Regions from separate parts of the Faecalimonas umbilicata genome, predicted to be linked through region 1. Evidence: predicted binding sites of a transcription regulator. Region 1 holds the regulator's gene; each other region holds the start of a gene.
What was found. The regulator Rex, encoded in region 1, represses fermentation and respiration genes when NADH is low (regulators of the CRP and FNR family bind a similar motif). The targets are predictions, from matches to a motif close to ATTGTTAANTANTTAACAAT.
Positions count from the first base shown of each region.

Region 1 (11,323 bases):
GGAATGGTCGCAATCCGCATCTGATGCTCTGACACAAAATCACCACCATAGCTTACCGGCGTCCCTGCCGGGATGTCTTTTACAAATGCAATATGGCTTTTCAAAGACAATGCCGGTTTTAACTGTACCTTTTCCTTATCGACTTCCTCCGAAGGATAGAGCCCATAAATTGCGATCCCGGCGCGTACCAGATTATAATCAGCCCTGCGAACATCTATAATTCCTGCACTGTTTGACGCATGAACATACGGGAAAATAACCCCTTCTTCTTCCAGTCTCTGTGTCATCCACTCAAACTTTTCCAATTGCATCATTGTAAACGTCTTATCTTCTTCGTCCGCTTTAGCGAAATGGGTAAAAACTCCCTCCAGCACTAAATTCGGAAGTTCTGCAATCTCCTTGATTTCTTCAATACTGCTTTCTTCGGCAGAAAATCCAAGTCTCGCCATCCCGGTATCCAGTTTGATATGTACATATGCCTGCTCCCCTTTTTCGACCGCCAGAGCTGAAATCGCCTCTGCCATCTCTTTTGTATAAACATTCATACGGATTTCATATTTCAACATCTCCCAATATTGATCTGGGAAAATACATCCCAACACCAAAATCGGCTTTTGAATCTCTGCCGCACGGAGCACAACCGCCTCATCTAATGTTGCCACGGCATATCCCCACACATAATCATATGATTCCAGCATCGATGCAACCTGCACAGCTCCATGCCCATATCCGTCTGTTTTGATCACAGCAACCATCTCAGTTCCTTCTTTGAGATTTTTTTTCATCTGTTCCATATTCCATGCTACTGCATCTAGATCTATCTTTGCATACACTCTGCTATAAGTTTTCATTTATCTGCCCCTTACTACTTTTTATTCTGTTCTTTTAACACTTTTCACGCAAAATCATCTCTGTGCTTTCCGCGGTCAGCACTTCTGCAATCCCATCAAGAATATCACTTGCCAGAACACTATAACTGCCTTTTTTCTTCTGTGCAGCATCTCCCGCCAAACCATGCAAAAACACCCCGAGTGTTCCCGCTTCATACGGCTCTATTTTCTGTGCAAGTAACCCCGTGATCATGCCGCCAAGGACATCACCGGCTCCCCCTTTTGCCATCGACTGATTGCCGGAAGTATTCACATATACTGGCCGTCCATCTCTTCCTACAAGTGTTCGTGCATCTTTCATCACACAGACAGACGGAATCGATCCGAGAAATTCCTGAAAATACCGAAAACGTTCTTCTTTTAATTCCTTCACGGAATGCCCGCATAGCCCTGCCATTTCTTTCATGTGGGGAGTCAATATACAATCCGGTGTCAATTTCTCAAAAAGTGCCCTGTCTTTTGACAAAATGTTCAATCCATCCGCATCGATCATGCACGGCTTTTTTACACAGCGAACGGTAGTTGAAAGAAGGTGCTGTGCGGTCTCACTCATCGAAAGTCCTGAACCGATTCCAACAACATCCGCCCATTCCAGCAGTTCCTTTAGCTTTTCTTCCTCATACCTTTCATATGTGGTAATGATCGCCTCCGGAAGCAGTTGCTGCAAGTTCGACTGATTCTCTTTTGCTGTATAAATCTGTACAAGTCCGGCACCTGTCAGATATGCCGCCTTTGCACTAAAGTAAGCAGCACCTGCCATTCCCGGACTTCCCACGATCAAAAGCACTTTCCCGTAGTTACCCTTGTGAGCATCCGGATCACGCGCAGGAAGCAGATTTTTCAAATCCGTCCTATCGTAAGTATAGCACACATCTCCCCTCTCATCATATACAGAAGGTTCAATTCCAATGGAGGCCGTCACAAGCTTTCCGACAAGCTTGCGCGCCATACCAAACAACATCCCAATCTTTTGAAATGCAAATGTGACTGTAAAATCTGCTGCGAATGCAATTCCCAGTACATCTCCGGTATCTGCCGAAAGTCCCGATGGAATGTCTACAGCGACTTTTATGGCATCCATCTGATTTAAGTTTTCAATCACATTATAATATGTCCCGGAAACCTGTCTTGATAATCCAATTCCAAAAATTGCATCCACGATCACCGTATAACAATCTTCTCCTACCCGTTCTTTTACAGGTACTCCATAGTGGACCGCGATCTGTTTCTGAAGCCTTGTCTCCTCTGTCATAGAAGATTCCTTCCCGACAAACCAGACATCCACAGCATATCCTTTTAGATGCAAAAGTCTTGCGACAGCAAAACCATCTCCTCCATTATTTCCGGAACCACAGACAACGAGCACCTTTTTTAAATCTAGTTGCTCAGACTCCATCATCTCCACAACAGAAAGTGCCGCCCGCTCCATCAGAACCATCGACGGCATGCCCATCTCTGTGATCGTCTTTTGGTCTCCCTGTTTCATCTGCGCTCCAGTCGGCAGATATCTCATATTATTCCCCCTCTCCCACTGCAAATGCAACAGCATAACAATCAGTATTCGTAATGGAAACATGTATTTTTACAATACCGGCAGATACTGCCGCCTCCTTTGCCCCTCGCAAAAGATTCACATAAGGTTTGCCTCTCTCATCCCGCAATACCTCGATATCTCCAGGACGAAATCCTGAAAATCCGGTTCCAAATACTTTCGCCACAGCCTCTTTGACTGCAAAATTGCCTGCTGCTTTGTCCATCTGCCCGCGAATCATCTCCTGTTCCCGCACGGAAAAACAACGCGTAAAAAAAGCCTGCTTTCCACACGCTTTCCTTACACGTTCTATTTCTATCATATCGGTTCCAACTCCAATGATCATCGTTTCTTATTCCTTTGCATTAAAGTAATTATAGCGATTTACATTGTAAGATAAACGCATTAAGCTTTCTGAAAGATGTACATTTTCCACAATAACATTCTTTGGAAGATTTAGATCAGTATGTGCAAAGTTCCAAATCGCCCTTACTCCGTTGTCTACAAGAAGTTCTGCCACTTCCACTGCTTTCGTCTTCGGAATCGTAAGTGCTGCAATCTCAATGTCATTGTTTTGTACAAACTCCGGAAGTTCTTCCATCATTCGAATCGGAACATCGCGAATCGTCATTCCTTTTAATGTTGGATTAATATCAAAAATTCCTTTCAGCAAAAACCCGCTTCTTTCAAATGCCGCATAATTTGCAAGCGCCTGTCCGAGATTTCCTGCACCGATGATCACAATATTATGTGTCTTATCGAGCCCTAAGATCTTACCAATCTCTGTGTATAAATATTTCACGTTGTATCCATAGCCCTGCTGGCCAAATCCACCAAAATTATTCAGATCTTGACGAATCTGGGAAGCGGTCACTTTCATTTTCTTGCTCAGGTCATTTGAGGAAATGCGTTCCACTCCATTTTCCAGAAGTTCGCCTAAATACCGATAGTATCTTGGCAAACGTCTGATGACCGCCTGAGAAATCTGTCTTTCTGTCACAAATGTTCACCATCCCCATTGTTTATTACATCTTATTATATAAAATTGTTCTAGTAAAGTCAAACTTTTCATTTCTTTTTAGTTGTATTTTCTTTGATATCCGCTATAATTGAAAAGAGAGTAAAGGAAGATTCTGGGGAAATGGTCACATTTTTTCAGCATGGAAATAACAACTCAACAATTGATTTAGGAGGAAACAACATGGTTTTAGCATGCCATAATCTAAAAAAAGCCTTTTTGGAGCAAGTGATTGTCAAAAATGGCTCTTTTCATATAGAAGAACACGAAAAAGCGGCGTTAGTTGGTTTAAATGGTGCCGGGAAATCAACCATCTTAAAAATGATCATGCGAGAGATTCCCGCTGATGATGGAGAAATCATCCTTGCCAAAGGGAAGACCATCGGATATCTTGCGCAGCATCAAGCGCTATTGTCCGGCAACACGATCTATCAGGAAGTAGAAAGCGCAAAAGCCGACCTGATTCAGATGGAGACACAACTTCGCCGCTTAGAAGAAGAAATGCAGAAAAAAAGCGGGGAAGGACTTGAGCAGCTTTTGCATACCTATCACAAATTAAGTGCAGCCTTTGAGCGGGCAGATGGATATGCCTACAAAAGCGAGATTATCGGCGTATTAAAAGGTCTTGGATTTGCAGAGACAGAGTTTGACAAATGTGTGGACAACCTCTCCGGAGGTCAAAAAACCCGAGTAGCTCTAGGAAAACTGCTTCTTACCAAACCTGATATTTTACTTCTTGATGAGCCTACGAACCACTTAGATCTGAATTCTATCGCATGGCTTGAGACTTACCTCTCAAATTATCCAGGTGCCGTACTTTTAGTCTCCCACGACCGCTATTTCATCAACCGCGTTGTAACAAAAGTCATTGAAATTGAATTTGGCGAGATTATGATGTTCAACGGCAATTATTCTGAATTTGCCGAGAAAAAGAAACTGATCCGGGAAGCGAAGTTAAAAGAATATCTGAATCAACAACAGGAAATCCGCCATCAAGAAGAAGTAATTCGAAAACTTCGTTCTTTCAATCGCGAAAAATCGATCCGCCGTGCAGAAAGCCGCGAAAAAATGCTTGAGAAAATGGATCGGATTGAAAAGCCATTGGAACATCATGCCGAATTGAAGCTTCATTTAGAACCGACCGTCGTCAGCGGAAATGATGTTCTTCGTGTAGAAGGGTTAGGAAAATCTTTTGGCACACACACGCTCTTTCAAAATATCAACTTTGAAATCAAGCGTGGAGAGCATGTTGCGGTCATCGGGGATAATGGAACCGGCAAGACAACCTTACTAAAAATTTTAAACGAAGTGATTCCTGCAGATCACGGAACCTTTACACTTGGTTCCAATGTCCATATCGGTTATTATGATCAGGAACATCATGTTCTGCACATGGAAAAGACTATTTTCGAAGAGATTTCTGACGACTATCCGTCACTGACAAATACCGAGATCCGTAACACTCTTGCCGCATTTCTCTTTACGGGAGAGGATGTCTTTAAACGGATCGGCGATCTCAGTGGTGGGGAAAGAGGACGGGTGTCTCTCGCGAAGCTGATGTTGTCGGAAGCTAATTTTTTGATTCTTGACGAGCCGACAAACCACTTGGATATTGCCTCAAAAGAAATCTTAGAACAAGCGCTTAACAACTACACTGGAACGGTTCTGTATGTTTCGCATGACCGTTATTTCATCAACCAAACTGCCACAAGGATTCTGGATCTCGTTAACCAAAGTTTTGTGAACTACATCGGAAACTATGATTATTATCTAGAAAAAAAGGAAGAGCTTACTGCCGCCTACACCGAATCTGCTGCGCAAACAGATGCTTCCTCTGAAGAAACAGCATCTGAATCGAAATTAGACTGGCAGGCGCAAAAGGAACTTCAGGCAAAAGAGCGGAAACGGCAGAATGATCTTAAAAAATTAGAAGAGAAAATTCAAAAACTGGAAGAGGCTTCCGCTAAACTCGATGAAGAGCTTGCAAAACCAGAGTATGCAATGAACTCAAAAAAGCTAATGGACATCACAAATGAAAAAGCCGAAATTGACACAAAACTATGGGATCTTTATGAACAATGGGAATCCCTCGCGGAATAAATAGTCGTCTGGTGTGCCATCCATCATGCTTACACTCCGCTCTTTCGGAAACGATTCATAAACAGACAAACGGAACGATTGCAACATACCTTTTTCTTGCAATCGTTCCATTTTTTATAAAACTGTATCTACTTCTCTATTTCTCACTGTATTGAGAAAGTTTCTCCGCGATTTCTTTAATAAACGCTTCGCTATTCAGCACGACTGGATTCGGAATCGATGTGATCATCGCAAGATCCTTCGTCATCTTTCCAGACTCGATCGTATCGAGCGTCGCCTGCTCCAGCTTTTCTGCAAATGCTGTCAGTTCTTTATTGCCATCCAGTTCTCCTCTCTTTTTCAACGCACCTGTCCATGCAAAGATAGTAGCTACCGAGTTTGTAGAAGTTTCTTCTCCTTTTAGGTGTTTATAGTAGTGGCGCTGTACTGTCCCATGTGCCGCCTCATACTCATAGTAACCATCCGGAGATACCAGCACGGAAGTCATCATGGCAAGAGATCCAAATGCGGAAGATACCATGTCACTCATCACATCACCATCATAATTTTTGCATGCCCAGATAAATCCTCCTTCCGATTTCATCACACGTGCCACAGCATCATCAATCAACGTGTAGAAATATGTAATACCTGCTTCCTGAAATTTTTCCTGATATTCTGTATCATAAATTTCCTGAAAAATGTCTTTGAACGTATGATCATATTTTTTTGAAATGGTATCTTTTGTAGCAAACCAGAGATCCTGCTTTGTATCCAGCGCATAGTTCATGCAACTTCTCGCAAAGCTTGTGATTGACTCGTCAGTGTTATGCATTCCCTGTATAATACCCGGTCCCGAAAAATCGTGGATCAGCTCTCGCATTTCAGTGCCATCTTCTCCAGTATAGACAAGTTCTGCCTTTCCAGCCCCCGGAATCTTCATCTCCACACCTTTGTACACATCTCCATAGGCATGTCTCGCCAGTGTGATCGGTTTCTTCCAGTTCCGAACACACGGCTCAATTCCTTTTACAACAATCGGCTGACGAAATACCGTTCCATCTAACATAGCTCGGATTGTCCCATTTGGACTTTTCCACATCTCTTTCAGATTGTACTCTTCCATTCTGGCAGCATTCGGTGTAATCGTCGCACACTTTACGGCAACCCCATATTTTTTTGTTGCATTTGCAGACTCTACTGTAACCCTGTCCTCCGTTTCATTACGGTATTCCAACCCCAGGTCATAATATTCTGTCTTCAAATCCACATAAGGCAAAATCAAATGCTCTTTGATCATCTGCCACAAAATCCTCGTCATCTCATCGCCATCCATCTCCACAAGCGGTGTCGTCATCTGAATTTTCTCCATAGTAAGTTCCTCCTTCCACAGCTCCATCCAAAACACTTGAGAAATATTCTGAATATCTTTTTGAATTTCAAATTATTCTAAATATTTTACATTTTAATACAGATTATGTCAATAATTATTTGCTCTTTTTCCTTTTGTTAGAAGATTTTTGTTTCATAGTATCTTAAAAATACTTTTATAGGCAAAAAACAAGGATGTTCATAGGAACACCCCTGTTTTGTCTATGTTTTCAATATAATTTCACAAAAACAATCGTTAGTCTTCTTTTTTGATTTTCTGAAGTTCCGTATTGATATATGCCATTACAGCCATCTTCTTTTCATCTCCACTGTTTGCACCCATATCCATTGCCGGACGGTCTCCCATAACTTCAAGCATCGATTTCTTAATATTAATTCCCATCGTACTGCTGAGACCATTTAACAGAACCTGGCATGCCTCTGTATTCTTTAAAATATCTTTCACAAGATCTTTCAAAGAAAAATATCCTTCTTTAAATTCCATCGGACGTACTACTGATAAATCTACATTGTCAAACCAGTTTGTTACACCTGCTACTTTATCATCTTCGCTTTCTTCAAAAATATAAGATGGATTTGCCTCTGCAACCTTTTCCAGAGTGATTGTATCCGTACAATTTCCGGCTTTTGCCACAATTGTTGTAAACCCTTCCTGTAACGGTACATTTTCAAATGTAAACACTTTATTTCCTGCCTGTTTCTCAATTACCCTTCCGCCGATAGAAAGTGTAACTTCCGGACAATTCGTGTAAACTTTGATTGTCACAGTGTCTGTTGTACGCTGTGCATAGCGCTTGCTGCAAATATGAACAAATTCTTCCTCTGTCCAATATGCCTTATACAGGTAAAATGCATCTTTGCGGATCAGACGATCAATTGTCATAAGACCTTTGTTGTTACGTCCTTTGACACCACCTTCATTTCTTGCATCACATCCAAAATCAAACATATTCCATACATGTGTTGCCCAAAGCCACGGACGTTCCTCAATGATTTTCGCCATATGCTCATGGTACACTGCCTGAAATTCTTCGCTGTAATCTCCGCCTTTTGGATTATCATTATGATATGTTGTAATTCCTTCGCATCCATATTCAGAAATTCCGATCGGTCTTTCTGGGTGCATCTCATGGAACGCATCCAGCCATGCCTCATTATCTTCCAGCTTTCCGCCATACCATCCGAAATAATGGTTATAACTTACCACATCGGTAATGTCATTTTGCTCATTTTCCATCGGAAGGTTGGACACTTGAGCCATCGTTGTCATCCTTGTATCATCCAGTTCATGGACAAGCGCATGTAGATCTTTCAGATTTTCTACCAGTCCCGGCACTTCTCCTCCAATCGTAATCTCATTTGAGATACCCCAAAAACAGATGGATGGATGATTAAAATTCTGGAAAATCAACTCTCTCATCTGGCTTCTGCAATTTTCGTGGGCATCCGGATCTGCGTTCATCGCTGAAATAAACGGAATCTCTGCCCAAATAATAAATCCTGCTTCGTCGCAAAGATCATAAAAATCCTGGCTGTGCTGATAATGTGCAAGGCGGATAGTATTTGCTCCCACTTCTTTGATCAACAGAATATCTTCGTAATGCTCCTCAAATGTCAATGCATTTCCAAGATCATATCTATCCTGATGTCTGGATACTCCGCGAAGCGGCATACTTTTTCCGTTTAAGAAAAATCCTTTTTGCGGATCCACTGTATATTCACGAATACCTATTCTCGTTTCAATTTCATCCAGTACTTCATTGTGTCGTACCAGTCTCGCAGAAACGGTATAAAGATATGGATCTTCGACTCCCTGCCACAGATGTGCATCAAGAAGCTCTACAGCTACCTGTGTCTCCTGTGTCGCCGGACGAACTGCAAATACTTTTGTCTCTCCATCTTCATCATAAATCTCAAACTCTACACGGTCACCTTCCAAAGGATTTGTCACATAAGAATGAATATCTACAAGCGCATTCTCTCCTTGGATTTTAGAGGAAACTTTGATACCCGGCGCTCCATAATAATCCAGGTCAAAGTGAGATTCATTTACAATCACGAGATTCACATCTCTGTACAGACCTCCATAAAATGTAAAGTCTGCCATCTGCGGATAAACATTTGATTTCGGTGCATTGTCCACGCATACGGCGATCAGATTTTCTCCGTTTTCATCTAATTGCTCCGTGATATCCGCACGGAAAATGCTGAATCCACCTTCATGACTGCACACTTTCTTTCCATTTACATAAGCCGCGCATACATTTGCTGCTGCCTGGAATTCCAGGTAAATGCGGCTATGCGGCTTCACTGTATATGGCCCTAATTCCTTTACATACCAGCAGGCTCCACGATAGTAGTCCGAACCCCCATCTTGCCCGTCATACTGGTTCCATGTATGTGGAAGATCGACTACTTCCCAACTTTCTTCGCACGCGGTTGGCAGTTCTTTCTGCTCTTTACTGAAATACCATCCTTCATTGATATTAATAATTTCTCTCACGTTGCTTCCTCCTTTTTCTTTCAAATGACTTATTCGGAAAGATTCTTCTGAAACTCCTTAATTCTTTCTTCTTGGTATTTTCCTGAATATGTTCCTGAAAGGAATTTTTCCAGTCCCTCTGACAGAAACCGCTCCCAGGAACTTTTTTCCTTTTTCACCAGAATCGGATAGTACAGCACTCCGTTGTCCTCCGCCGCTTTCTGGTCTCCCGGTGCATCACCAATCATCAGTACATGGTCTTTTTCATACCCTTTCTGTAAAAGCTGACCGATACAGTAAGCTTTTGTTCCTGCATCCTGCGCCAGCATAATGTCCGTATGCTCAATCAGGTTATGCCTTGTCCACTCTTCTCTGACTGCTCCTGCATTTGCAGAAGACACAATCGCTACATCTGCTGCAGCATGAGCAGCTGCAAGTCCTGCTTTCGCACCTTCAAATGGAAGATTTTCCTCTTCCGGAAGATTTTTAATTGCCACATTAACCCGCTCTGACCACTCCAGCGCCATCCGAAGTGACTTGCTCTCTTTCTGAGCAAGCACGTCCTCAATCGCACGGTTTGAAAGTTCTTTTGTTATTTCTGTCCAACGAAGAAATGTCTCCAGATCATCAATCTGCACATCATCGTAGGTTTCCTCTGCCTCTTTCAATGCGATCGCAAGTCCTTTGAACCGATTGATCCCTCTTGTCATTGTATAAAGATTTATTTCATTCCAACGTGCAAGAAGCTCTTGTTCGTGAGCATGGAGTCCCCAGACTTCGATCATACATGGGCCAAAACAGCGAAAATGCTTGATATCCATTGTATCCATTGCGCATCCGTCTGAATCGACGCAGATTAAAAAGTCATGTTTTCTTTCAAAAGAATCAAATATCGTTGACATCTATGCCTCCTAAAATCCGAAATACTCCATTGCGTTATTGTAACAAATATTTTCTACCATTTGTCCGAGGAATTCCATATCTGCCGGATATTCTCCATTCTCAACAAGATTTCCGATGTAGTTGCAGAGGATACGGCGGAAGTATTCGTGTCTTGGGAAAGAAAGGAAACTTCTTGAGTCTGTAAGCATTCCAACAAATGCAGACAGGAGACCAATCTGGCTCAATACGTCTAACTGTGCTTCCATACCGCGTTTCTGATCAAGGAACCACCATGCAGCACCAAACTGTACTTTTCCTTTGCAGGAACCATCCTGGAAGTTTCCAGCCATACTTGCAAGCATCTCATTATCTTTTGCATTCAGGCAGTAAAGGATTGTCTTTGGAAGTTCTGCATTGTAATCCATTGCATTTAAAAGTGCGCTTAATTCTTTTGCATAGCAGATATCATCGATAGAGTCAAATCCTGCATCCGGTCCTAACTTTTCAAACATTCTTGTAGAGTTGTTACGAACTGCTCCAATGTGAAGCTGCATTGTCCAATTTCTCTTGTGATAATGGCTTCCTAAAAATACAAGAACGTTTCCTTTAAATTTCTTGATCTCTTCTGCTGTCAGTTTCTCCCCTGCCAATGCTTTTTTAAAGATTGCATCTACTTCTTCTTCAGATGCTTTGATGTAGAGATTTTCATCTAATCCATGGTCGCTGACACGGCATCCAACTTCTGCAAAGTAGTTAATTCTCTCTTCCAGTGCTTTCTTTAATGTTTCGATGGAATCGATCTCATATCCTACAACTTCTGAAAGTTTTGCAATATATTCTGCAAAATCAGCTTTATCGATTCCAAGCGCTTTGTCCGGACGGAATGTCGGAAGTACCTGAATTTCAAATCCATCTTCTTTTAATGCTTTGTGGTATCTCAGATCGTCTGCCGGATCATCTGTCGAGCAAAGTACTGTGATATTCATCATGCGGAGAAGATTTCGAACAGAGAATTCTTTTGTATTGAGCATTTGGTTACACTTTTCGTA
Region 1 is NZ_AP031411.1:1,615,764-1,627,086, forward strand. It holds gene alr (alanine racemase) at 1-851, opposite strand, end outside; gene ACGG81_RS07710 (NAD(P)H-hydrate dehydratase) at 886-2,403, opposite strand; gene acpS (holo-ACP synthase) at 2,405-2,767, opposite strand; gene ACGG81_RS07720 (redox-sensing transcriptional repressor Rex) at 2,774-3,421, opposite strand; gene ACGG81_RS07725 (ABC-F family ATP-binding cassette domain-containing protein) at 3,623-5,539, shown strand; gene ACGG81_RS07730 (NADP-dependent isocitrate dehydrogenase) at 5,676-6,890, opposite strand; gene ACGG81_RS07735 (glycoside hydrolase family 2 TIM barrel-domain containing protein) at 7,146-9,413, opposite strand; gene ACGG81_RS07740 (HAD hydrolase-like protein) at 9,443-10,294, opposite strand; gene uxaC (glucuronate isomerase) at 10,304-11,323, opposite strand, start outside.

Region 2 (11,323 bases), 990 kb from region 1:
CTTAAATGAAGCAGAGATTTTAAAAGTGCTTAAAGAACAACAGAAAGATAAGACCATTATTCTCGTATCCCACAGACAGTCTACAATGAAGATTGCAGATCGTGTCATCCGGATGAAAGAAGGACGCGCTTCTTAAAAGAAGGGGGAAATTCATCAAAGAGTCATTGACGCATTTCTTTCTAATAGTGTAGAATGAAGAAAGAAATATAAGAAAGAATATAAAAAATAAAGTGTCGCAGGATGTGGGCTGCGGCACTTTTTGATTTTAATAGTATAAAAATTTAAGAAAAGATTTAAAAAGGTATCTTCTAGTAGAAGTTATACGGTCTGTTCCGCTACTTTTGTTACTTTACTGGGTTCCCTCATATATACGAGAACATACATCACAGCGCCCATCGCACCGGCGAGAAGTACATCGATAACAGAGTGCTGTTTTAAGAACATTGTTGATAAAATGATCAGTACAGTCAATGCGAGAGAGCCGTAGTGGATCAGCGTGTTCTCCCGGAGCTTTTGATTGTGGGAGATGGCGATGTAGGCACCAAGGGAATTGTACACATGAATACTCGGCAGAATATTTGTCGGCGTGTCTGTAGCATAGAGGGTACGAACCATATCTACAAATATATTCTCTCTGGCAAAGGTATCCGGTCTTAATAACTGACCATTTGGATATAGCGTGGATACAATCAAAAAGATAGTCATTCCTGTGAAAAGGAAGAGACAGAGTCTGTAAAATTCGTTCGTATTACAGAAGAAAAAGTATCCGATCGTCACAGTGATAAAAGCGAACCAGAGCATATATGGAACTATAAAGTATTCGATAAAAGGAATCTTATCATCCAACGGGGTGTGGATAACATGAAATTTTGTAGTCACATGCTGCTCTAAGTAAAAAAACCATGGCAGATAGATCAGTCCATAGAGAAATACCCACGCATGCTTATATTTTTTCAAAAATGTTTTCATAGTTTTTACAACTCTCTTTCGTCATTGTCGGATCACTGCCTGACAGAGCCTGTAACAACAGGGTAAAGGCAGTTTAAGTTATAGGAGATTATAACATGAATGAAATGGAACAACAACTAAGTTCATAGTATCTTAATAATTTTCCGGAAAAATTTTATAAATTACTTTTGTATTGTCTGTGGTGCGATTATGAGCAGGCGTTCTTGTTCACAGGTGACGGAGATGGCATCCTGAAGAAAGGCAGACTCACCGTCTGCATGTACCGGCATAGGAGCGCTGGTATGGATCTGGACTTGTTTGCATCGGAATGTGTCGACGCCTTTTAGAGAGGTATGCCAGCCAAATAATCCGATTGCCATCAAAAATAATAGTTTTATCTTAGAGACATCGTGGATCATACAGAGATCTAACTTGCCGTCATTGTTCTGAGCATTCGGACAGAAGCGAAATCCTCCGCCTTCGAAAGGTTGGTTCATCACGGCGGCAAAGTGAAGCTTCTCGAAAGTGACTTCTGTTCCGTTGTCAAACGAAATGCGGCAGCGGCAAGGTTTGTGCAGCGCAAGTTCGCGCAGTGAAATAAATGCGTAGGAAAGCTTACCTAAGTGGATACGGTTCAGTAAGACTTTCAGTCTGGACACCAGAGCCAGGTGACAGATTGCGGCGTCAAAACCGATTCCGGTGCTGACGGCGAACTTCCGTATTTTTTTCGTGTCTTTTTCAGAATATTTGAGAACTCCAATGTCAACGGTTCGGTAACTGTTTGGAGACAGTATCAGTTCCAATGCTTTTTGTGGATCCGATGGGAGAGCCATTCCCTTTGCAAAATCATTTCCGGAACCGGTTGGGATATATCCCAGGATAATATGCTCCGGATGTTCTATGCCATTTAATACTTCATTGACCGTTCCGTCACCGCCTACAACAATCAGTGTTGTGCGGGAAGAGAGGTCTTTCGTAAGCTGTTGTGCAAGTTTTGTGCCATGTCCTCGGTGAGAAGTGAAATATACGCGATATAAAATGTTCCGTTCTTTCAGGAGTGTTTCTATTTCTGTCCAGATCTGGCTCGCATGTCCGGAGCGGGAAGCTGGATTTACAATAAATATGTACATGAGTCTATACTCTCCTCGTATCTGCTGTTTTTTCTCAAGTATACAACAAAAAAAGAGGAAATACTACTTTTGTTTGCTAAGATAAAGTTGACGAATAGAAGATCGAGGGATAAAATATTTATAACAGAAATATTGGTATAAAACAGAAAAGAGGAAACTATGGAACGGACAGAAAATTTGAACTTTAATCAGACAGACAGGGTGGCGGCAATCGGAAAGGCGCTTTCATCCGAAATTCGGATACAGATTTTAGAGGCACTCGAAGAACAGGAACACAATGTCAATGAGCTGGCAGAACTTCTGGAACTTCCGGCTTCTTCGACGGCAATGCATGTCCGGGTGCTGGAGGAGGCAGGATTGATCGAGACGGAACTTCGAGCGGCAGTGCGTGGTTCTATGAAGATGTGCAGGAAAAGTGTCGACAGCCTTATGATTCAGCTTCGGAAGGAAAAGGATGAAAAGGTGGAGAAGATCAGTATGCCGATCGGAAATTATGTGGATTACCATGTGGAACCGACCTGTGGAATTGTATCGGGAGATGGACATATTGATATGGAAGATGAGCCGGCAGTATTTTACAACCCAAGAAGAGTAGAAGCAAAGCTTCTCTGGTTTGGGAATGGGTATCTGGAATATCGCTTTTCTAATGCTTCACTCAAGAAAAATACACTCCGTAAACTGGAAATTTCAGCGGAAGTATGCGCGGAGGATCATGAATATAATATGGACTATCCGTCCGATATCACCGTATGGGTCAATGAGATCGAAGCAGGCACTTACGAATGTCCAAGCGATTTTGGAGGAAGAAAGGGAAGACTGACACCGAACTGGTGGCCAGAGCAGAACACGCAGTATGGAGAACTCAAGACATGGTGTTTGAAAAAAGATGGAACATACCTCGATGGAAAGAAAGTGACGGAACATGGGCTGGCAGAATTTAAGCTGGAAGAGCAGGAATATATTTCAGTCAGGATTGGAGTCAAAGAAGATGCGGTACACAAAGGAGGCATGAACCTGTTTGGCAATGGATTTGGAGATTATCCGCAGGACATTGTCATGAAGATGTGGTTCTCGTAATTGCGGCAGAATAGATTTTACAAAATATGGAAAAAGAAATCCGAGAATAAAAAAACAGATATATCACAGAGAAAAAAAATCCTATGGATATATCTGTTTTTTGTTGGTCTTTGCTGAGACTGTTATACGGATTTTATCTAGCTTTTCTTTGCATCAATATCTCAGAAGCAAAGAAAGTTTTCTAGCGAGGTCGTTTTGGCATCTCCCACGCATTATGATCAGTATGAAGCAACAGATGTGCCTTGTGTGAGAGTGGTTTGCCCATAAAGTCTTCGTACAGTTTTAATACATCTTTGTTCTCATGTGAGAATCGGATATTTGCATTTTTATCGAGGAAGTACAGATTCTTTCCACGTTCAAGGGCGAGCTCCTGACCATCGTGGATCGGTTGTCCGCCGCCGCCGACACATCCGCCCGGACAGGCCATGACTTCTACAAAGTCATAGTGGACATCACCGCGCTCGATCATTTCAATCAGTTGTCTGGCATTGCCAAGTCCGCTGACAACAGCTGCTCTTACAACTGTATCACCGATTGGAATCTCTGCACAGACAGCACCGTGATTTAAGTTGTTGCTTCTGACAACAGAGAATGCATCGGCATCCGGGTTCTTTCCGGTTACGAGGAAGTATGCGGAGCGAAGCGCCGCTTCCATAACACCTCCGGTTGCCCCAAAAATGACTCCGGCGCCGGAACCATCCTGCATCAGCGTATCACAAGGGGCATCTACCAGAGTAGATGGTGCGATGTGAGCGGAGCGGATCATGCGCACTAGTTCACGGGTTGTCAAAACGATGTCAACATCATGGCCGGCATATTCTTCATAGAAGAGTTCCATATTGCGTTCGCCTTTCTTTGCAAGACAAGGCATGATCGATACCGTACAAATATTTTCCGGATCTACACCAATTGATTTCGCAAAGTATGTTTTCATGACCGCACCGAACATCTGCTGTGGAGATTTTGCGCTTGATAACTGCGGCACAAGGTGCGGATATTGGGATTTAATGAAACGGATCCATCCTGGGCAGCAGGAGGTGAACATCGGGCGGTCTTTGAGTTCGCCGTTCTGGAGCCGTTCTAAAAATTCTGCTCCTTCTTCCATGATCGTAAGGTCAGCAGAGAATGCTGTGTCAAATACATAGTCAAAACCGATCTTTCGAAGAGCGTCGACGATCTTTCCGACCGTTGCCTCTTCTCGTTTCATGCCGAGTGCTTCCCCCCAGGCTGCACGAACAGCAGGTGCGATCTGTACGACAGTGATTTTTTTCTTGTTGGCAAGTGCAGACCAGACTTTTTCAGTGTCGTCGCGTTCGCGAAGTGCACCTACCGGACAGTGGGTAATGCACTGACCACAGAGCGAACAGTCAGCATCTTCAATCTTACGATTCTTTGATACGTGTACAGTTGTGCGGGATCCGGTGCTTTCTACATCCCAGATATTCAAACTCTGGATCTTGTCACAGACTTGAATACAGCGCATACATTTGATGCATTTAGAAGAATCGCGGATCAATGGGAAATCTTTGTTCCACGGAGTCTGTTCCAATTCTTGTTGAAACGGCACTTCAAGAATGTTCAGGTCATTTGCGATTTTCTGGAGAGTACAGTTTCCGCTCTTTACGCAGGTTGCACAGCGGCAGTCATGCTGAGAGAGGATCAACTCTACTGTTTTTCGCCGGTTCATGCGAACTTTCGGACTGTTAGTGTAGATGACCATGCCCTCTTCTACTTTATTATTGCAGGAGATGATCAGTTTATCTTTGCCCTCCAGTTCGACTACGCATACACGGCAGGCGCCGATCTCGTTGATATCTTTTAAATAACATAATTTTGGAATCGGGATTCCATTATGTTCGGCTGCTTCCAGGATCGTTGTGCCGGCTGGCACAGTGATCGGTTTATTGTCGATTGTAAGATGTACAAGATTTACCATAATGTTTCTCGACCTCCTTTAAATATGCCGAAGCCGAAGTGATCACAGCGAAGGCAGCGAGATGCCTCCTGCTTTGCTTCTTGTTCGGTCATACAGATTTCTACCCCGTCAAAGTCGTGGATACGTTTACAGACTTCACGTTCTGTCATATTTACTCTTCCGCAAGGGGTTCTGTCATCCAGTCTTGGTTCCGGAATTTCTACATCAGCAGAAATGATATGGTGGAATCCAAGATATTCATCAATATTAGCTGCAACAACCTTTGCTGCTGCAATCGCTTTGATGACGGAGGCAGGACCAGTTGCACAGTCTCCACCGGCAAAAACGCCAGGGATGTTTTCGAATCCGGCATTTTTCTCGGACATGATCCGTCCACGCTGTACCGGGACACCAGCCTCTTCAAAGTGCTGGAATTCAATATCCTGACCAATCGCAACGATCAGTGTTGTACAAGGGATAAACTGATCTTCCTCGCCAGTCGGACGTACACTTGCACGACCATCTTTGATCTTACTGATCATCTGTGGTGTGACATAAAGTCCCTGTACATGACCATTTTCATCCGTGACAATGCGGGAAGGAGATTTCAGTGTCTGCACTTCGATTCCTTCTGCAACAGCGCCTTCGATCTCTTCCGGAAGGGCAGTCATATCAGCCACACGTCTCCGGTAGACGATGCTAACTTTTTTTGCGCCGAGACGGACAGCAGTGCGGACTGCATCCATGGATACATTTCCGCCTCCGATGACAGCTACTTCCTGACCGGTTAAGTCAGTAGGATTACCGTTTCCGACATCTCTTAAGAATTTTACAGCGGAGAGAACTCCTTCTGATTGTTCTCCGTCGATTCCAAGCTTCTTGTCTGTACTTGCACCGATTGTGATCAGGACAGCATCATATTGTTCGCGAAGGCTTTGTACAGTAATATCTTCGCCGATTCTAAGTCCGTGTTTCACTTCCACGCCTGTTTCCAGGATTGCCTCAATATCCTTATCAAGCTGCTCTTTCGGAAGACGGTAATTTGGGATTCCATAGCGGAGCATACCGCCAAGTTTTGGAAGCATCTCATAAACAGTCACCTGATGTCCCATCAGCTGAAGGAAGTAAGCACTGCTAAGTCCTCCAGGTCCGCCTCCTACGACAGCAACTTTCTTGCCGGTAGATTTGGCGCATTTCGGAGGTGGAACCTTTCCGGAAAAATCTGCGGCAACGCGCTTCAGTCCGCGGATATTGATGGAGTCGTCTACCATGTTGCGACGGCATCTGGCTTCGCAAGGATGTTCACAGATATATCCGCATGTAGTTGGAAATGGGTTGTCTTTGCGGATCAGTCGTACTGCATCTGCATAGCGGCCTTCTCCTACAAGTGCGATGTATCCAGGGATATCAACCTTTGCCGGACAGAGCGAAACACAAGGTACTGGTTGGTGGAACGTGCAGGTACAGCGTCCCTGACGGATATGTTCTTCGTAGTCTTCCCGGTAGCCGATAAGGCCTTTGTATACCATATGTGCGGCTTCATAGCCGATTGCACAGTCAGCAGAATCCATGATGGAAAGCGCAAGATCTTCCATCAGATCAAGTGTTTTCAGAGTTGCCTTTCCGTCAAGAACATCTGTGATCAGATTTTTAAGCTGTCCAAGTCCGATACGGCAAGGGACACACTTTCCACAAGTCTGTGCATGACAAAGTTCCAGAAATGCTCTGGATATGTCGACCGGACATAAGCCCGGAGGACTGGATTCGATCCTTCTCTCGAGGTCTTTGTAGAGACCTTCCACAACAAGCTGGGCCTTATCCGGAGTCGAAATCTCAAGTCTGCTCATAATATCACCTCTCATAAATATTTGTCGTTTTGAGTTTATAGAAAGCTTCTTCCATCGAAAAGAAAATTTATATAAAGCAAAAAAGACTCTCTTACAGCGATTGTAACTTATGCTGAATAAAAAAGCAATAAAAGTTAAAAGATAGTCAAAATTGTTAATAAACAGACAAGAGCAACAAAAAATCCTTTGACACGCCTGCGATCTATGATATAATAAACAGAGAAAGTGTTTTAAAACAAGAATATTAAAACAAAAGAAAGGAAAAAGAAGAATGACGGCAAAATTAGTGGAGAAATTTCAGGAACTTTTTGGCGCGGAAGGAGATATCCGCACTTACTTTGCACCTGGGCGCGTGAATTTGATCGGAGAACATACAGATTACAATGGGGGACACGTGTTTCCATGTGCACTGACACTTGGAACATATGGGATTGCAAGGAAGAGAGAAGATAATAAGCTTCGGTTTTACTCAGTAAATTTTGAACGGCTTGGAGTGATTGAATCATCTCTGGAGGATCTGAAACCATACAAAGCTGCAGAGTGGACGAACTATCCAAAGGGAGTGATGTGGGCATTTGAGGAGAGAGGATACAAATTGCCGAACGGACTGGATATTTTATTATATGGAAATATTCCAAACGGTTCCGGATTGTCTTCTTCTGCTTCCTTAGAAGTGTTGACGGGCGTGATTTTAAAAGATATGTTTGGATTTGATGTCTCTATGACAGATATTGCTCTGATCGGACAGTTTTCAGAGAATAATTTTAATGGATGCAATTGCGGAATCATGGATCAGTTTGCGAGTGCGATGGGAAAGAAGGACAATGCGATTTTCCTTGATACGAATACACTTCAGTATGAATATGCACCGGTTGTTCTGGAAGATGCGAAGATTGTTATCATCAACAGCAAAGTAAAACATAGTCTTGTAGATTCTGCTTACAATGACAGAAGAAACGAGTGCGAGACGGCGTTGAAGGAATTGCAGGAAGTGGTTGCTGTGCAGACATTGGGAGATTTGACAGAGGAAGCATTTGAGAAGCATAAAGATGCAATCAAGAGCGAAATCAGACAGAAGAGAGCAAGACATGCTGTTTATGAAAATCAGAGAACGATCCGTGCGGTGGAAGCTCTGAAAGAAAATCGAATTGAAGAATTTGGAAAACTGATGAACGAGTCACACAGATCACTGAGAGATGACTATGAAGTTTCTTGTAAAGAGATCGATATTCTCGTGGATCTTGCATGGGAAACAGAAGGTGTGATCGGATCTCGTATTACAGGAGGCGGATTCGGCGGATGTACGGTCAGCATTGTGAAAAACGATGCAGTAGATGGATTTATTAAAAACATCGGAGAGCAGTATCTTGCAAAAGTCGGACATGAGGCAGAATTTTATGTAGTAGACATCGGAGACGGTGCAAGAGTGCTGAATGGATAAGCCTGATTGAAAAGCGGACAGGAAATAGGATGAGTTTTAGGAGAGAAAATATGTTATCAGAAAATATTAAAAGATTAGTACAGTATGGGATCGATGCAGGATTGACACCGGAGTGCGAGCGAATCTACACAACAAATCTTCTGCTGGAATTATTTCATGAAGATGACTATGAAGAAGTAGAAGTAAACGGGGAAAAAGAGTTAGAAGAGATCTTAGGGGAACTGTTGGATGAGGCGTGCAGTCGTGGAATCATCGAGAACAGTGTAGTATATAGGGATCTGTTCGATACGAAGATGATGAACTGCCTGATGCCTCGTCCGGTGCAGGTGCAGGAGACTTTCTGGAAGAAATATGAGGAATCTCCGGAAGCTGCCACAGATTATTACTATAAGCTGAGCCAGGACAGCGATTACATCCGTCGTTACCGGGTAAAGAAAGATTGGAAATGGACGGTGGACAGCCCATATGGTGAGATTGATATTACGATCAACTTGTCAAAACCGGAGAAAGATCCAAAGGCGATCGCAGCGGCAAAAAATGCGAAAGCAAGCAGTTATCCAAAATGTCTGCTCTGTGTGGAAAATGAAGGATATGCAGGAAGAGTCAATCATCCGGCGAGGGAAAATCATAGAATCATGCCGATCACAGTCAATGACAGTGCATGGGGATTCCAGTATTCTCCATACGTATACTACAACGAACACTGTATCGTATTTAATGGAAAACACACACCGATGAAGATCGAGAAGGAAACATTTATGAAATTATTTGATTTCGTAAAATTATTCCCGCACTATTTCCTTGGATCCAATGCAGATCTTCCAATCGTAGGAGGATCGATTTTAAGCCACGATCATTTTCAGGGAGGACATTACACATTTGCGATGGCGAAAGCTCCAATCGAAAAACATTTTGAAGTAAAAGGATTTGAAGATGTGGAGAGTGGAATCGTAAAATGGCCACTGTCAGTGATCCGTTTAAGAAGCAAGGATGAGAAGCGGCTGATCGAACTGGGAACACATATCCTTGATGCATGGAGAGGCTATACAGACGAAGAAGCGTTCGTATTTGCAGAGACAGATGGAGAACCACATAATACGATCACACCGATTGCAAGAAAGGTCGGGGAGATCTATGAACTGGATCTGACACTCCGCAACAATATTACTACAGAGGAACATCCGCTGGGGCTGTATCATCCACATGCCGAGTATCACAATATTAAAAAAGAAAATATCGGATTGATCGAAGTAATGGGACTGGCAGTATTGCCGTCCAGATTGAAACAAGAACTGGAGACACTTGCAGAGTACATTGTAGAGGGCAAGGACATTTCTGAAAATGAAATGATCGAGAAACATACAAAATGGGTAGAGAAATTCCTGCCGAAGTATGATACAATTACAAAAGAGAATGTAATGGACATTTTAAAAGAAGAAGTCGGAATTGTCTTTACAAAAGTATTAGAAGATGCAGGTGTTTACAAATGTACAGAAGAAGGAAGAACAGCGTTTGCAAGATTCCTGAACACATTATAAGAAATAGAAGGCAGGCTGCATGTCAAAGATGCAGTCTGTTTTTTTCTGGAAAAAATCATTGAAAGCACCAGGCAGAGAACCTATGCAAAATGTGAATGGCAGACAGAAGGAGAGGAAATATGCCGTATAAAATTATGCTGGTAGATGATGAGGAAGAAGTCCGCACAAGCATTATCCGTAAGATGGCTTGGGAAGCACTGGGATTTCATGTAGTGGGAGATGCAGAGAATGGGGAAGACGCACTTGAGAAGATACATATTCTTGATCCGGATGTGATTATCACGGATATTCACATGCCATATATGGATGGACTTCAGCTTGCAGAGACAGTGAAAGAAAAATATCCGGGGAAGGAGGTTGTCATTTTTTCTGGATACAATGATTTTGAATATGCGAAGCAGGCGATGAAGTGCGGAGTGACAGAGTACATTTTAAAACCGGTAAACAGTGAGGAATTAGGGGAGATTCTTCAGCGGATCCGCGAGAAAAGAGACAAGTATCTTGAGCAGCAGAGAGACATCCGGATTTTAAGAGAGAATTATCGGAAGAATTTTCCGATTTTAAAAGAAAAGTTTTTAAATGACTGGATGGAAGAAAAAATCGTCAAGGAAGAGTTCTATGAGAAGCTGGAGGAATATGTTCCGGAGATTCGGGATTCTGATAGGTGGATCGTTGCGATGTTTTGTATTGAACAGGAAGAAACCGTAGAGGGAGGTGCAGTGGTAGAGGAAAAAGAATTGCACCAGGTGTCAGTGGAAAAAGTAATCGATGAATATTTGACAGAAAAGTACCCATTTGCACGATTTATCTGTGAGAAGGAGATTGGAGTAGTGATTGCGCTTTCGCAGGAGCAGACGGTTAACGAACTGCTCGGCGTGTTTGACCAGATTCAAAAAGTATGCAGACAAGTGTTTGGACTTCAGATTTCCATCGGAGTCGGAAGCAGGAAACAGTGGATCAGACAGGTGCCGCAATCGTTTATGGAAGCAAAAGAGGCAAGTGGATACCGGGCAGTTCCGGATATGGGAAGTGTGATCTATATTCGAGATGTGGAGCCAAAGAAGACAGAGACACTGATTTTTGAGGAGCAGGAGAAAAATGCACTGATCCATGCTGTCAAATTTGAACAGGAAGAGGAGATTGCGTGTGAACTTACGAAGATTATCGGTCGGATTGCAGATGGGAAGATTTACTCCAGGCAATGTAAGAGCTATGTCATCAGTGTATTGAATAGTATTTTGCAGGTTGTATGGAGCAATGAACTGGAAGAACAGAGGATTTTTGAATATGGCACAGACTGCTATGAACAGGTGCTGCATATGAAGACGACAGAGGAAGTAGAGCAGTTTCTTCTGAAACTTTGCTGTGAGATCCATACGCAGCTCGTGCAGAGAAGAGAAAATATGACGATTGATATCATTAAGGAG
Region 2 is NZ_AP031411.1:621,349-632,671, forward strand. It holds gene ACGG81_RS03130 (amino acid ABC transporter ATP-binding/permease protein) at 1-136, shown strand, start outside; gene ACGG81_RS03135 (phosphatase PAP2 family protein) at 319-969, opposite strand; gene ACGG81_RS03140 (diacylglycerol/lipid kinase family protein) at 1,131-2,078, opposite strand; gene ACGG81_RS03145 (ArsR/SmtB family transcription factor) at 2,238-3,155, shown strand; gene ACGG81_RS03150 ([FeFe] hydrogenase, group A) at 3,337-5,091, opposite strand; gene ACGG81_RS03155 (NAD(P)-binding protein) at 5,085-6,917, opposite strand; gene ACGG81_RS03160 (galactokinase) at 7,189-8,358, shown strand; gene galT (UDP-glucose--hexose-1-phosphate uridylyltransferase) at 8,409-9,896, shown strand; gene ACGG81_RS03170 (response regulator) at 10,016-11,323, shown strand, end outside.
Region 2: the regulator Rex is predicted to act here: its motif matches at 7,068-7,087, upstream of ACGG81_RS03155 (NAD(P)-binding protein).

Region 3 (11,323 bases), 290 kb from region 1:
TGCGGGTATGGTGGAAGAATTGACAAAGCAGGCAAAGGCATTTACCTTATCAGAAGAACTCGTGACCGTAAATGGAAAAGAATGCTTTGAGCTTAAGGGAGATATCGGTGGTGAATTTGCAACAGATGTGTTGGGAGAAGATATGCTGGATGCTTTTGGAATGGGAGGAGCAGTATCGGAGGAAGAATTGAAAGAACTGGAGATCCCGTGTACTATCACTGTATATAAGAAAGAGATTCTTCCTGCAAGCATTTTTATTGATATGAAAGATGTACTCATGACAGCAATGGAAGAAAGCGGAGAGATGGAGATCCAGGAACTGAATCTGGAAATGACTTTTGATGAGTATAATAAAGTGAAAGAAATCAAACTTCCAAAAGAAGCAAAAGAAGAAGCCATAGATGCAGATGGAAGCATCGCTGGATTGCTGGGAGGAGAGATGGGAGAAGATCTCGAAGAGGATACAGAGGAAGAGGTTGAGAAGGAAGACACTGCAGATGTGGATGAGACAGAAAAGAAGGGAACCGTTTCCTGGGAATCCTTAGAGCTGAATGTGAGCGGAAAAACAGTGACACTTCCGTGTAAGGTTTCAGAATTAGAGGCAGCAGGCTTAAAGGTTGATGCCGAAGAGGTACCGGCAGATAAGATGGTGAAACCGGGGGAAACAGAATTTCCAATGTTGAAGGACAAAAATGGAAATCAGGTAGGCGTGTATTGTGAAAATACAGGAGATAAGGATGCAAAAGTGTCAGATTGCACTTTGACAGGGTTCTATATCACAAGCCGTGATGGAGAGGGCATTGTTGATATTGCACTTCCGGGAGATGTCCGCCTTGGCATGACAGAGGCTGAATTACTTGAAAAATACGGAGAGCCGAGAGAAAAATCAGAAGACACTAAGACTGGAATTCTCACCTACAGCTGGGACGATGAATTATTTACACGTTCTTTGGGAATTGAATTTGACAAAGATTCCAAGAAGATTATTAGTATTATGATCGATATCTGGGACTATTAATTAGAACTAGAACAAGAAGGAAATGAAAAAACTGTCGCATCAGAGGAAACCGATGCGGCAGTTTTGTTTTTTGAGCTTTTGAACATATGTAATTTAATCAGTCTTCCAGTTGCTTGATCTGTGAAATATCTGAGTCGATCATCAGTGAGTAGTTGGTATAATATACGACAAATCCAGGTTTTCCTCCCTTTGGTTTTTTGACATGTTTTTTTTCGATGTAATCGATCTCAATCTTTTCACTTCCGCGATTCTTCGAATAGTACGCGGCGAGTTTTCCGGCTTCCTCGAAGGTACGGTCCGGCAGTTCTTCTCCGTTTGTCTTTACAATGACGTGCGAGCCAGGGATTCCTTTGGCATGGAACCACCAGTCATTTCCAGAGGCAAAGTGGAAAGTAAGTTCTTCATTTTGAAGATTGTTTTTGCCGACATAAATATGATAGCCATCACTGGAGAGATAATGGAACGGCTTGCTTGTAATCTTTACTTTCTTTTTCGTAAATTTCCGGCGGATGTAGCCGGATTCGATCAATTCTTCTTTGATCTGTGTCAGATCATCTTCGCTGAGTGCAATATCGAGCGCATTGCTGACAGACTCTAGATAGGAAATATCATCTCTTGTCTCTTCGATCAGAGAAGTCAGTGCCTCGAAGGTCCGTTTTTGCTTATTGTATTTCTCAAAATATTTCAGTGCATTTTCCTGTGGCGTCTTTGTGCTGTCCAACGGAATTGTGATCATTTCATTTGTGTAATAATTCAGCGCTTCCAGCTTTTTCGCACCAGGCTCCAGATTGTAGCCATAGGTGTGGATCAGTTCCCCGTAGACCTTGAATTTTTCACGGTTTTCTGTGTCTCGGAGTTGTTTTGCCTGTAAGTCATATTTTTTGCGGTTCCGCTCCAGGGCAGTCTGCACGACACGGCGAAGGTCGACAGATTTCTGGCGGATGCGGGTCAGTGTATTCTTTTCTGCATAATAGTCTTCCAGCAGGCGTGAAATGGAGTCATATTCTTTTCTGATGTACTGGGAGAAGTGAGTCAGTGGAAGTGCACTGAATTCCTTCGGCTCTGCACCATGATAATAGATTGCCGGAGAAAAATGTCCGGCAGTCACTTCCTCAAAGTACAATGTAAACTGACGGTAAAGGTGTGTCAGGAGATCTTCGGAGAGCTCTCTTGGAGTGAGTGCAGAGTCAATTCCGGAGAGATAACAGATCTCTTCGGCGACGACAGGGCTGATGCCGGTAAAACTTGTATAGACTGCTTTGGCAAGCGGCATCGGTTTTTCGGTCAGTACCCGTTGAAATTCTGCAAAAGAGACCGAGAGAGGATCGGACTTTTCCATCGTATCCGGGATAAAATATGTGCGTCCCGGTAAAACTTCCCGGACAGAACTCATCTGGGAAGATACATGTTTGATACTGTCAATGATCGTTCCGTCCTCATTACAGAAAATGATATTGCTGTGTTTCCCCATGATCTCCACGATCAATTCTTTTTTACAGAGATCTCCAAGCTCGTCGAGATGTTCGATTTCAAAATGGATGATCCGTTCCAGTTTTGGCTGCCAGATTTTCGTAATGCGCCCGTTGTTAATATGTTTGCGAAGCAGCATACAGAAATTCGGGGCAGTCATTGGACTTGGTTTGTTTCCCTCTGTCAGATAGATTAGCGGCAGCGAAGCGCTGGCAGAGATACTGAGCCTGCGCTGTCCGCCGGGTGTCTTGATTGTCAGCAGTAATTCATCTGTCTCAGGCTGAGCGATTTTGTTGATTCTTCCATCGAGCAGATTTCTATTTAATTCGTGTACAATATTTGCGATTGTAATTCCATCAAAAGCCATATGTAATTCCTCTTTTCTTAAATGTGATCAGGTGTATGAAAACGAAAGATTCCATGGACACCGGCAGGCAGAATGGCTGCCTGGACATTTCTGTAATAGTATACCATGACTTTTGGATGAGGTAAAGAATTGCGATTGACGATAAAGAGTAAATCCATTATAATAAAGTCTAGCAAAAAAGACCGAAAGAAAAAGTAAAGAGGGCAGAAATTATGATAAAAAGTATGACGGGTTTTGGACGGTGTGAGATCGCAGAGTCAGAACGTAAATTTATTGTTGAGATGAAGGGGGTGAACCACCGGTATCTTGATGTAAATATCCGTATGCCGAAAAAGTTGAATTTCTTCGAGTCGGCAATCCGTACGCTTTTAAAGAAATATGTGCAGCGTGGGAAAGTAGATATTTTCATTACTTATGAAGATATGTCAGAAGGGCAGATTTCATTAAAATATAATGAATCTCTGGCAGCAGAATATCTGAGATATTTCCGGGAGATGTCAGAGAAGTTTTCGCTGGAAAATGATATTCGTGTATCAACACTCTCAAGATATCCGGAAGTGTTTACGATGGAAGAGCAGACCGTAGATGAAGAAGAGATCTGGAATGGGTTGAGCAAAGCATTGGAAGGAGCATGCCGCCAGTTTGTGGAGACGAGAAGTATGGAAGGGGAACATCTGAAGAAAGATTTGATTCAGAAATTAGATGGAATGCTCGAAAAAGTGACTTATATCGAAGAACATTCTCCGCAAATCGTTGCAGATTACCGTGCGAAGCTGGAAGCAAAGATGAAGGAACTGCTTACCGATACACAGATTGACGAAGGAAGAATTGCAGCAGAAGTTGTAATCTTTGCAGATAAGATTTGTACCGATGAGGAAGTTGTGCGCCTGAGAAGCCATATTGAACATATGAAGCAGACACTGGAAGAAGCCGAAGGAATCGGAAGAAAGCTGGATTTCATCGCGCAGGAGATGAACCGGGAGGCAAATACTATTCTGTCTAAGGCGAACAATCTGGAGATTTCAAATCGGGCGATCGATCTGAAGACCGAGATTGAGAAAGTAAGAGAACAGATTCAGAACATAGAGTAAAAAACAGAAGAAACAGCTATCAAATAGCGAACAGAGAATTGTGAGGAAGAACAGATGGAACAGAAGGGAATCTTAATTGTAGTTTCCGGATTTTCGGGAGCGGGCAAAGGAACATTGATGAAGGGACTTTTGGAAAAGTATGATAATTATGCACTTTCGATTTCTGCCACAACAAGAAAACCGCGCGAGGGAGAAGAGGAAGGAAAGGCGTATTTTTTCAAAGAAACTGAAGAATTTGAAAAAATGATTGCACAAGATGAACTTATAGAGTATGCTAGATATGTAAATAATTATTATGGCACACCGCGCGCATATGTCGAAGAACAGTTGGCGAAAGGGAAAGATGTCATTCTGGAAATTGAAATCCAAGGGGCATTGAAAGTGAAAGAGAAGTTCCCGGAGACACTGTTATTGTTCGTGACTCCGCCGAGTGCTGCTGTATTAAAGGAGCGGCTGGTAGGGCGCGGAACGGAGACAATGGAAGTAATCGAATCCCGCATGCAGAGAGCCGCAGAAGAAGCTGAGGGTATGGAGGCATACGACTATCTGATCGTCAATGATGATCTGGACACCTGTATCGAGGAGATGCATCAGATCATTCAGGGAGAGCACAGAAGAAGTTTTCGTAACCGACAGTTCATGGCTCAGATCAAAGAAGAATTAGATGAAAATTTGAAAGGAGAATCATAGAATGTTACATCCATCTTATACAGACTTAATGAAAGTCGTAAACCAGGACGTAGAAGAAGGGGCTACAAAGATTGTCAACAGCCGTTATTCTATTGTACTTGCAACAGCAAAGAGAGCAAGACAGATCATCGGAGGAGAGATGCCGCTTGTTCGTGCAAAAGACGGAGAAAAGCCGCTTTCTATCGCAATTGATGAGTTGAACAAAGGGAAAATCAAGATCATCGCAGAGGATGATTCTAACGAATAGAACCGCAGAGGCAGATGCATAGGTATCTGCCTTAATAAATATGTAGGAGAAAATAGCAGATGAATATATTATTTGTATCACTGGGATGTGATAAGAATCTGGTAGATACCGAGGTGATGCTGGGCATGCTGGCATCGAGAGGTTATCAGATGGTAGAAGATGAGAGTGAGGCAGACATTATCGTCATCAACACCTGCTGCTTTATTCACGATGCAAAGGAAGAGAGTATCCAGACGATTTTAGAGATGTCAGAATTGAAAAAAGAAGGCAGACTGAAGGCACTCATTGTGACCGGCTGTCTTGCTCAGCGTTACCAGCAGGAGATTATTGATGAGATTCCAGAAGTGGATGCAGTTCTTGGAACAACTTCTTACGATAAGATTTTAGATGCCGTAGATGAAGCGCTGGAAGGACATCATTATCTGAAAATGACAGATATAGATGCACTTCCGACAGTAGATAGTAAAAGGCTTGTGACAACAGGAGGACATTTCGCTTATCTGAAGATTGCAGAAGGGTGTGACAAACACTGTACATACTGTATTATCCCGAAGATCCGCGGAAATTTCCGCAGTGTTCCGATGGAACAGCTGGTTCGTGAGGCGGAAGAACTTGCGGAGCAGGGGGTAAAGGAATTGATTCTTGTGGCGCAGGAGACAACGCTTTACGGAAAGGATCTTTACGGAGAAAAATCACTTCATAAACTGTTGAAGGAATTATGTAAAATTGCGGGAATCCGTTGGATTCGTGTTTTATATTGTTATCCGGAGGAGATCACAGACGAATTGATCCAGGTAATGAAAGAGGAGAGCAAAATCTGCCATTATCTAGACCTGCCGATCCAACATGCAAGCGATGGCATTTTAAAGAGAATGGGACGCCGGACTTCCAAAGCACAGTTGATCGAGATCATTGAAAAATTAAGAAGAGAGATTCCGGATATTACACTGCGTACAACATTGATTACCGGATTTCCGGGAGAGACCGAAGAGCAGCATGAGGAATTGATGGATTTTGTAGATCAGATGGAGTTTGACAGGCTTGGCGTATTTACTTATTCTCCGGAGGAGGATACTCCGGCAGCAACGATGCCGGATCAGATTGAGGAGAGCGTCAAAGAGGACCGTCAGGCGGAACTGATGGAGCTTCAGCAGGATATCGCGTTTGAGCAGGCAGAAGATATGATCGGAAGAGAAGTGCTCGTGATGATCGAAGGAAAGATTGCCGATGAAAATGCATATGTTGGAAGAACTTACAAAGATGCACCGAATGTTGATGGATTGATCTTTGTAAATACCGATGAAGAGCTGATGTCCGGGGATTTTGCAAGAGTAAAAGTGACTGGGGCACTGGAATATGATTTGATAGGAGAGATAGTATAATGAATTTACCAAATAAGCTGACGGTTGTCCGTGTATTGATGATCCCGTTTTTTGTATGGTTCATGCTTCCGTCCCTCGGTGGAGAGATGGCGGCAAGTAAGTGGATCGCACTTGCGATTTTCTGTATTGCAAGTCTGACAGATCTTTTAGATGGAAAAATTGCGCGGAAATACAACCTTGTGACAAATTTCGGAAAATTTATGGATCCGCTGGCAGACAAACTGCTTGTCGGTGCGGCAATGATCTGTCTTGTAGAGATGGGAAGACTTCCGGCGTGGATCGTCATTGTGATTATCAGCCGTGAATTTATCATCAGTGGATTCCGCCTGATCGCTTCGGACAATGGAATTGTAATCGCGGCAAGTTACTGGGGCAAGTTTAAAACCGTGTTCCAGATGGCGATGATCATTGTATTGATCGCGGCATTTGAAGGAAGTGTATTCGCAGTAGTGGAACAGATTCTTATCTGGGTGTCATTGATCCTGACAATCGTATCTCTGGTAGATTATATTAGGAAGAATAAAGAAGTGCTGACACAGGGCGGCATGTAAGAAGATGGAAAGATTGTGCTGCCAAAAGGGCGGACAATCTTTCTTTTCGATTCAGGCAAAGAAAATCTAATATTGAGGAATGCCAAGATTCCGAAAGGGCGGAAAAGCATAGTTGTTTTCAGAGAGTTCTTTGTCAGTGCAAGGTTGATGAGGATGATTAGTTGTAGAGCAGAAAGAAGGAAAATAAAATGAGTCTGGAAGAAAGAATCGTAGAAAAACTGGAAAAGAGAGGTCTGTATCTGACCACCGCAGAGTCCTGCACGGCAGGGCTTTTGGCAGGGCGCATCATGAATGTGTCGGGGGCTTCGTCAGTCTATAAAGAGGGATATATCACTTATGCCAATGAATCGAAAGAAAAACTGCTGCATGTGCGGCATGAAACTTTGGAACAATATGGGGCGGTCAGCACACAGACGGCAGAGGAGATGGCAGAGGGCGCTGCAAAGGCAGCAGGAGCGGATGCGGCGCTCAGCGTGACCGGGATTGCAGGACCACTTGGCGGAACGAAAGAAAAGCCGGTAGGACTTGTCTATATCGGCTGTTATCTATGTGGAAGAACTGTCACAAAAGAGTGCAGATTTCATGGGACAAGGCAGGAAAACAGAAATGCATCGGTGGAGGAGGCGCTCAAACTTCTGGAAAAGCAGTTGGAAGAGGAGCCTTCGACAAAATAGTGGAAAAATTATTGTGAAAAGTGACAAGGAACGACAGTTTTTTTCATCTTTCCCACATGGGAGTGTCGAAATATGAAAAAAAGTGAAAAAGATATAGACGAAATCGGAAGTTTATGAGAAAATATAACATATATGTGATGTTAAAGTTATAACAATCATCATAAGTAAAATCATACATATTTGAAAGGAGTCTTAACATGATTTATTCACATGAAGTACAAACAATGTGTCCGGTAGCTCAGGGCGTTAATCACGGACCAGCTCCAATCCCAGAAGAAGCAAAATGGGTACAGGCAAAGGAAGTAAAAGATATTTCCGGATTAACACATGGTGTGGGCTGGTGTGCACCACAGCAGGGAGCCTGTAAGCTGACATTGAATGTAAAAGACGGTATTATTCAAGAAGCATTAGTAGAGACAATCGGATGTTCAGGAATGACTCACTCAGCAGCGATGGCTTCTGAGATCCTTCCGGGAAAGACAATTTTAGAAGCACTTAACACAGACTTAGTCTGTGATGCAATCAATACAGCTATGAGAGAACTTTTCTTACAGATCGTATACGGAAGAACTCAGAGTGCATTCTCAGAAGATGGACTTCCAGTAGGTGCTGGTCTTGAAGACTTAGGAAAAGGACTTCGTTCTCAGGTTGGTACAATGTACGGTACATTAGCAAAAGGTCCTCGTTATCTTGAAATGGCAGAAGGATATGTAACAGGTATCGCTTTAGATGCTGACAATGAAATCATTGGTTACCAATTCGTAAGCCTCGGAAAATTAACAGACTTTATCAAAAAAGGTGATGACCCTAACACAGCATGGGAAAAAGCAAAAGGACAGTATGGACGTGTGGATGATGCAGTGAAGATCATCGACCCAAGAGCTGAATAGTCTGCTTCGTTAGTAAATAGAGAAAAATCAGGAGGACGTAGAAAATGGCTTTATTTGAATCATATGAAAGACGTATTGACAAGATCAATAGCGTATTGAACAGCTATGGTATCGCTTCTATCGAAGAAGCTGAAAAAATTACAAAAGACGCTGGATTAAATGTTTACGATCAGGTAAAAGGAATTCAGCCGATCTGTTTTGAAAATGCATGCTGGGCTTACATCGTAGGTGCTGCAATCGCAATCAAAAAAGACTGCAGAAAAGCTGCTGACGCTGCTGCTGCAATCGGAGAAGGTCTTCAGGCTTTCTGTATCCCAGGTTCTGTTGCTGACCAGCGTAAAGTAGGTTTAGGACATGGTAACTTAGGAAAGATGTTACTGGAAGAAGATACAGATTGTTTCGCATTTCTTGCAGGACACGAATCTTTCGCAGCTGCTGAAGGTGCAATCGGTATCGCTGAGAAAGCAAACAAAGTTCGTAAGAAACCATTAAGAGTTATCTTAAATGGTCTTGGAAAAGATGCAGCACAGATCATCTCAAGAATCAACGGATTTACATACGTTGAGACAGAGATGGATTACCATACAGGAGAAGTAAAAGAAGTATTCAGAAAATCTTACTCTGACGGACTTCGTTCCAAAGTAAACTGCTACGGAGCAAATGACGTAACAGAAGGTGTTGCAATCATGCACAAAGAAGGTGTTGACGTATCTATTACAGGTAACTCAACAAACCCGACACGTTTCCAGCACCCAGTAGCAGGTACATACAAAAAAGAATGTATCGAACAAGGTAAGAAATATTTCTCAGTAGCTTCTGGTGGTGGTACAGGACGTACACTTCATCCAGATAACATGGCTGCTGGTCCTGCTTCTTACGGTATGACAGATACTATGGGACGTATGCACTCTGATGCTCAGTTTGCCGGATCTTCATCTGTTCCTGCACACGTAGAAATGATGGGACTGATCGGAGCAGGTAACAACCCAATGGTTGGTATGACAGTTGCTGTTGCTGTAAGTATTCAGGAAGCAGCTGAGAACGGAAAGTTCTAAGAAACAGCGTATTTTCAAGGATTGTTCAGTGTGGGCATCCAGTGAAAACCTTGTGAATCTTACTACATAATACACAAGTAATACACGGGTAATACACAAGGATATGCAGAGGTAATACACAAATTTAAATAAAAGAAAATGCTATACTGGGATAATTTCCGGCATAGCATTTTCTTTTTTAGTATTTAATTTTTCTGGATCAGGATAATATGCGGCTGCCATCCAAAAAGTTTCTAGATTATTTTACGAATCCCCAATCAACGGAGGAAATGCCGGTCATGGACCGGCATGTTATGAAAAAGAAAAAGTTTTATCTATATAAAAAAGGTGTTGTCCTTTGTTTGATTACTATCATACAAAGGAAATGTGACAAAATTGTGATGAAAAAACAAGAAAATGATGAACAAATGGAAAAGAAATTTGCAATCGTGAAAAACGGTGCTAAAATGGAAGAAAAAGCAAAAGATACAATGGGAGGTGGCAGAATGCAGTATGAAGGACAAATTTGCAGGGCGCCGATGGAGCGGGCATCTTATATGCTTCCGGTCGCGGTCGGATGCTCTTATAACGCATGTAAGTTTTGCACACTTTTTAAACATTTACAGTATCGGGAATTGCCGATTGCACAGATTGAGGAGGAATTGCAAAGAGTAAAAGGGCTGAATGGAAGGCCGAGGAGAGTGTTTCTTGGGGATGGAAATGCATTTGGAATGAAGACGGAGAGGCTTCTTAAGATTCTGAAACTGGTTCGCGAGTATTTTCCGGATGTCGCGGAGGTGAATATGGATGCTACCGTGACGAATATTCAGGAGAAGAGCGATGTAGAATTGAAGAAGCTATGGGAAGCTGGAGTGCGGCATTTGTATCTTGGAATCGAGAGCGGACTTCCGGATGTACTGGAATGGATGCATAAAGATCATACACTGGAGGAAGCATATACAGCGATTGACAGGATCAAACGTGCGGGAATGATCTATGATGCCCATATTATGACTGGAGTTGCGGGAAGCGGCAGGGGAATGGAAAATGCAGAGAAGACGGCGGAGTTTTTAAATGCGACAAAACCGAGGCATGTGATTAATTTTTCAATGTTTTTGCATCAGGAGGCACCGTTATACCGTGACATCGTGCAGGGGAATTTTTTGCCGGCAGATGAACTGGAAAATTTGATGGAGGAAAAATGTCTTTTGGAACATTTGCAGGTGGATGGGTTAAAGTATGATGGTTTCCATGATTTTGTACAATTCCGTGTCAGAGGAACTTTTCCGGAGGACCGGCAGAAGATGCTTCGGAAAGTGGAAGAGGCAATTGAGAAAAATAAAAAAGAAAAGCCGGTTTTTGCAGTGATTTAAGGTGATTTTTCAGAAAAATTATGTTATACTGTATCACAAGTGAAGCGTTGCAGAAGAATTTTATCTGTGGCGATGTGAGAAATAGAAAAAGGAGGCATTACAACGATGTATGCAGAATTTGATGAAAGTTTAGTAACAGGAAATGAGATGATCGATTCCCAGCACAAAGAGTTGATCGCAAAGATTAATTCACTTGTAGAGAGTTGTGAGAAAGACGGTGGAAAGGTTGCAGCGATCAAGATGTTAGATTACCTTGCGGAGTACACAGAATTTCATTTTAATGCAGAGGAAAAGCTGCAGGAGGAAATTGAATATCCGGGAATCGAGGAGCACAAAAAGCAGCACCAGGAATTATATCGTGTAGTAGACGAACTTCACGAGATGTTAGAAGAGCAGGAAGGACCGACAGAAGAGTTTGTAGAGCAGGTAAATAGAAATGTGATTCAGTGGCTTTACAAACATATCAAAGGTTTTGACCGTTCCGTAGCTGAGTATAAAAATTTAAGAAAGAGCAGTGAACTTTTGTAGGAACACAG
Region 3 is NZ_AP031411.1:1,903,993-1,915,315, reverse strand. It holds gene ACGG81_RS09105 (DUF6612 family protein) at 1-1,018, shown strand, start outside; gene ACGG81_RS09100 (NFACT family protein) at 1,116-2,855, opposite strand; gene ACGG81_RS09095 (YicC/YloC family endoribonuclease) at 3,068-3,946, shown strand; gene gmk (guanylate kinase) at 4,001-4,636, shown strand; gene rpoZ (DNA-directed RNA polymerase subunit omega) at 4,638-4,883, shown strand; gene rimO (30S ribosomal protein S12 methylthiotransferase RimO) at 4,943-6,265, shown strand; gene pgsA (CDP-diacylglycerol--glycerol-3-phosphate 3-phosphatidyltransferase) at 6,265-6,816, shown strand; gene ACGG81_RS09070 (CinA family protein) at 7,005-7,490, shown strand; gene ACGG81_RS09065 (iron-sulfur cluster assembly scaffold protein) at 7,688-8,380, shown strand; gene ACGG81_RS09060 (GGGtGRT protein) at 8,425-9,435, shown strand; gene ACGG81_RS09055 (radical SAM protein) at 9,921-10,787, shown strand; gene ACGG81_RS09050 (bacteriohemerythrin) at 10,893-11,315, shown strand.
Region 3: the regulator Rex is predicted to act here: its motif matches at 7,627-7,646, upstream of ACGG81_RS09065 (iron-sulfur cluster assembly scaffold protein).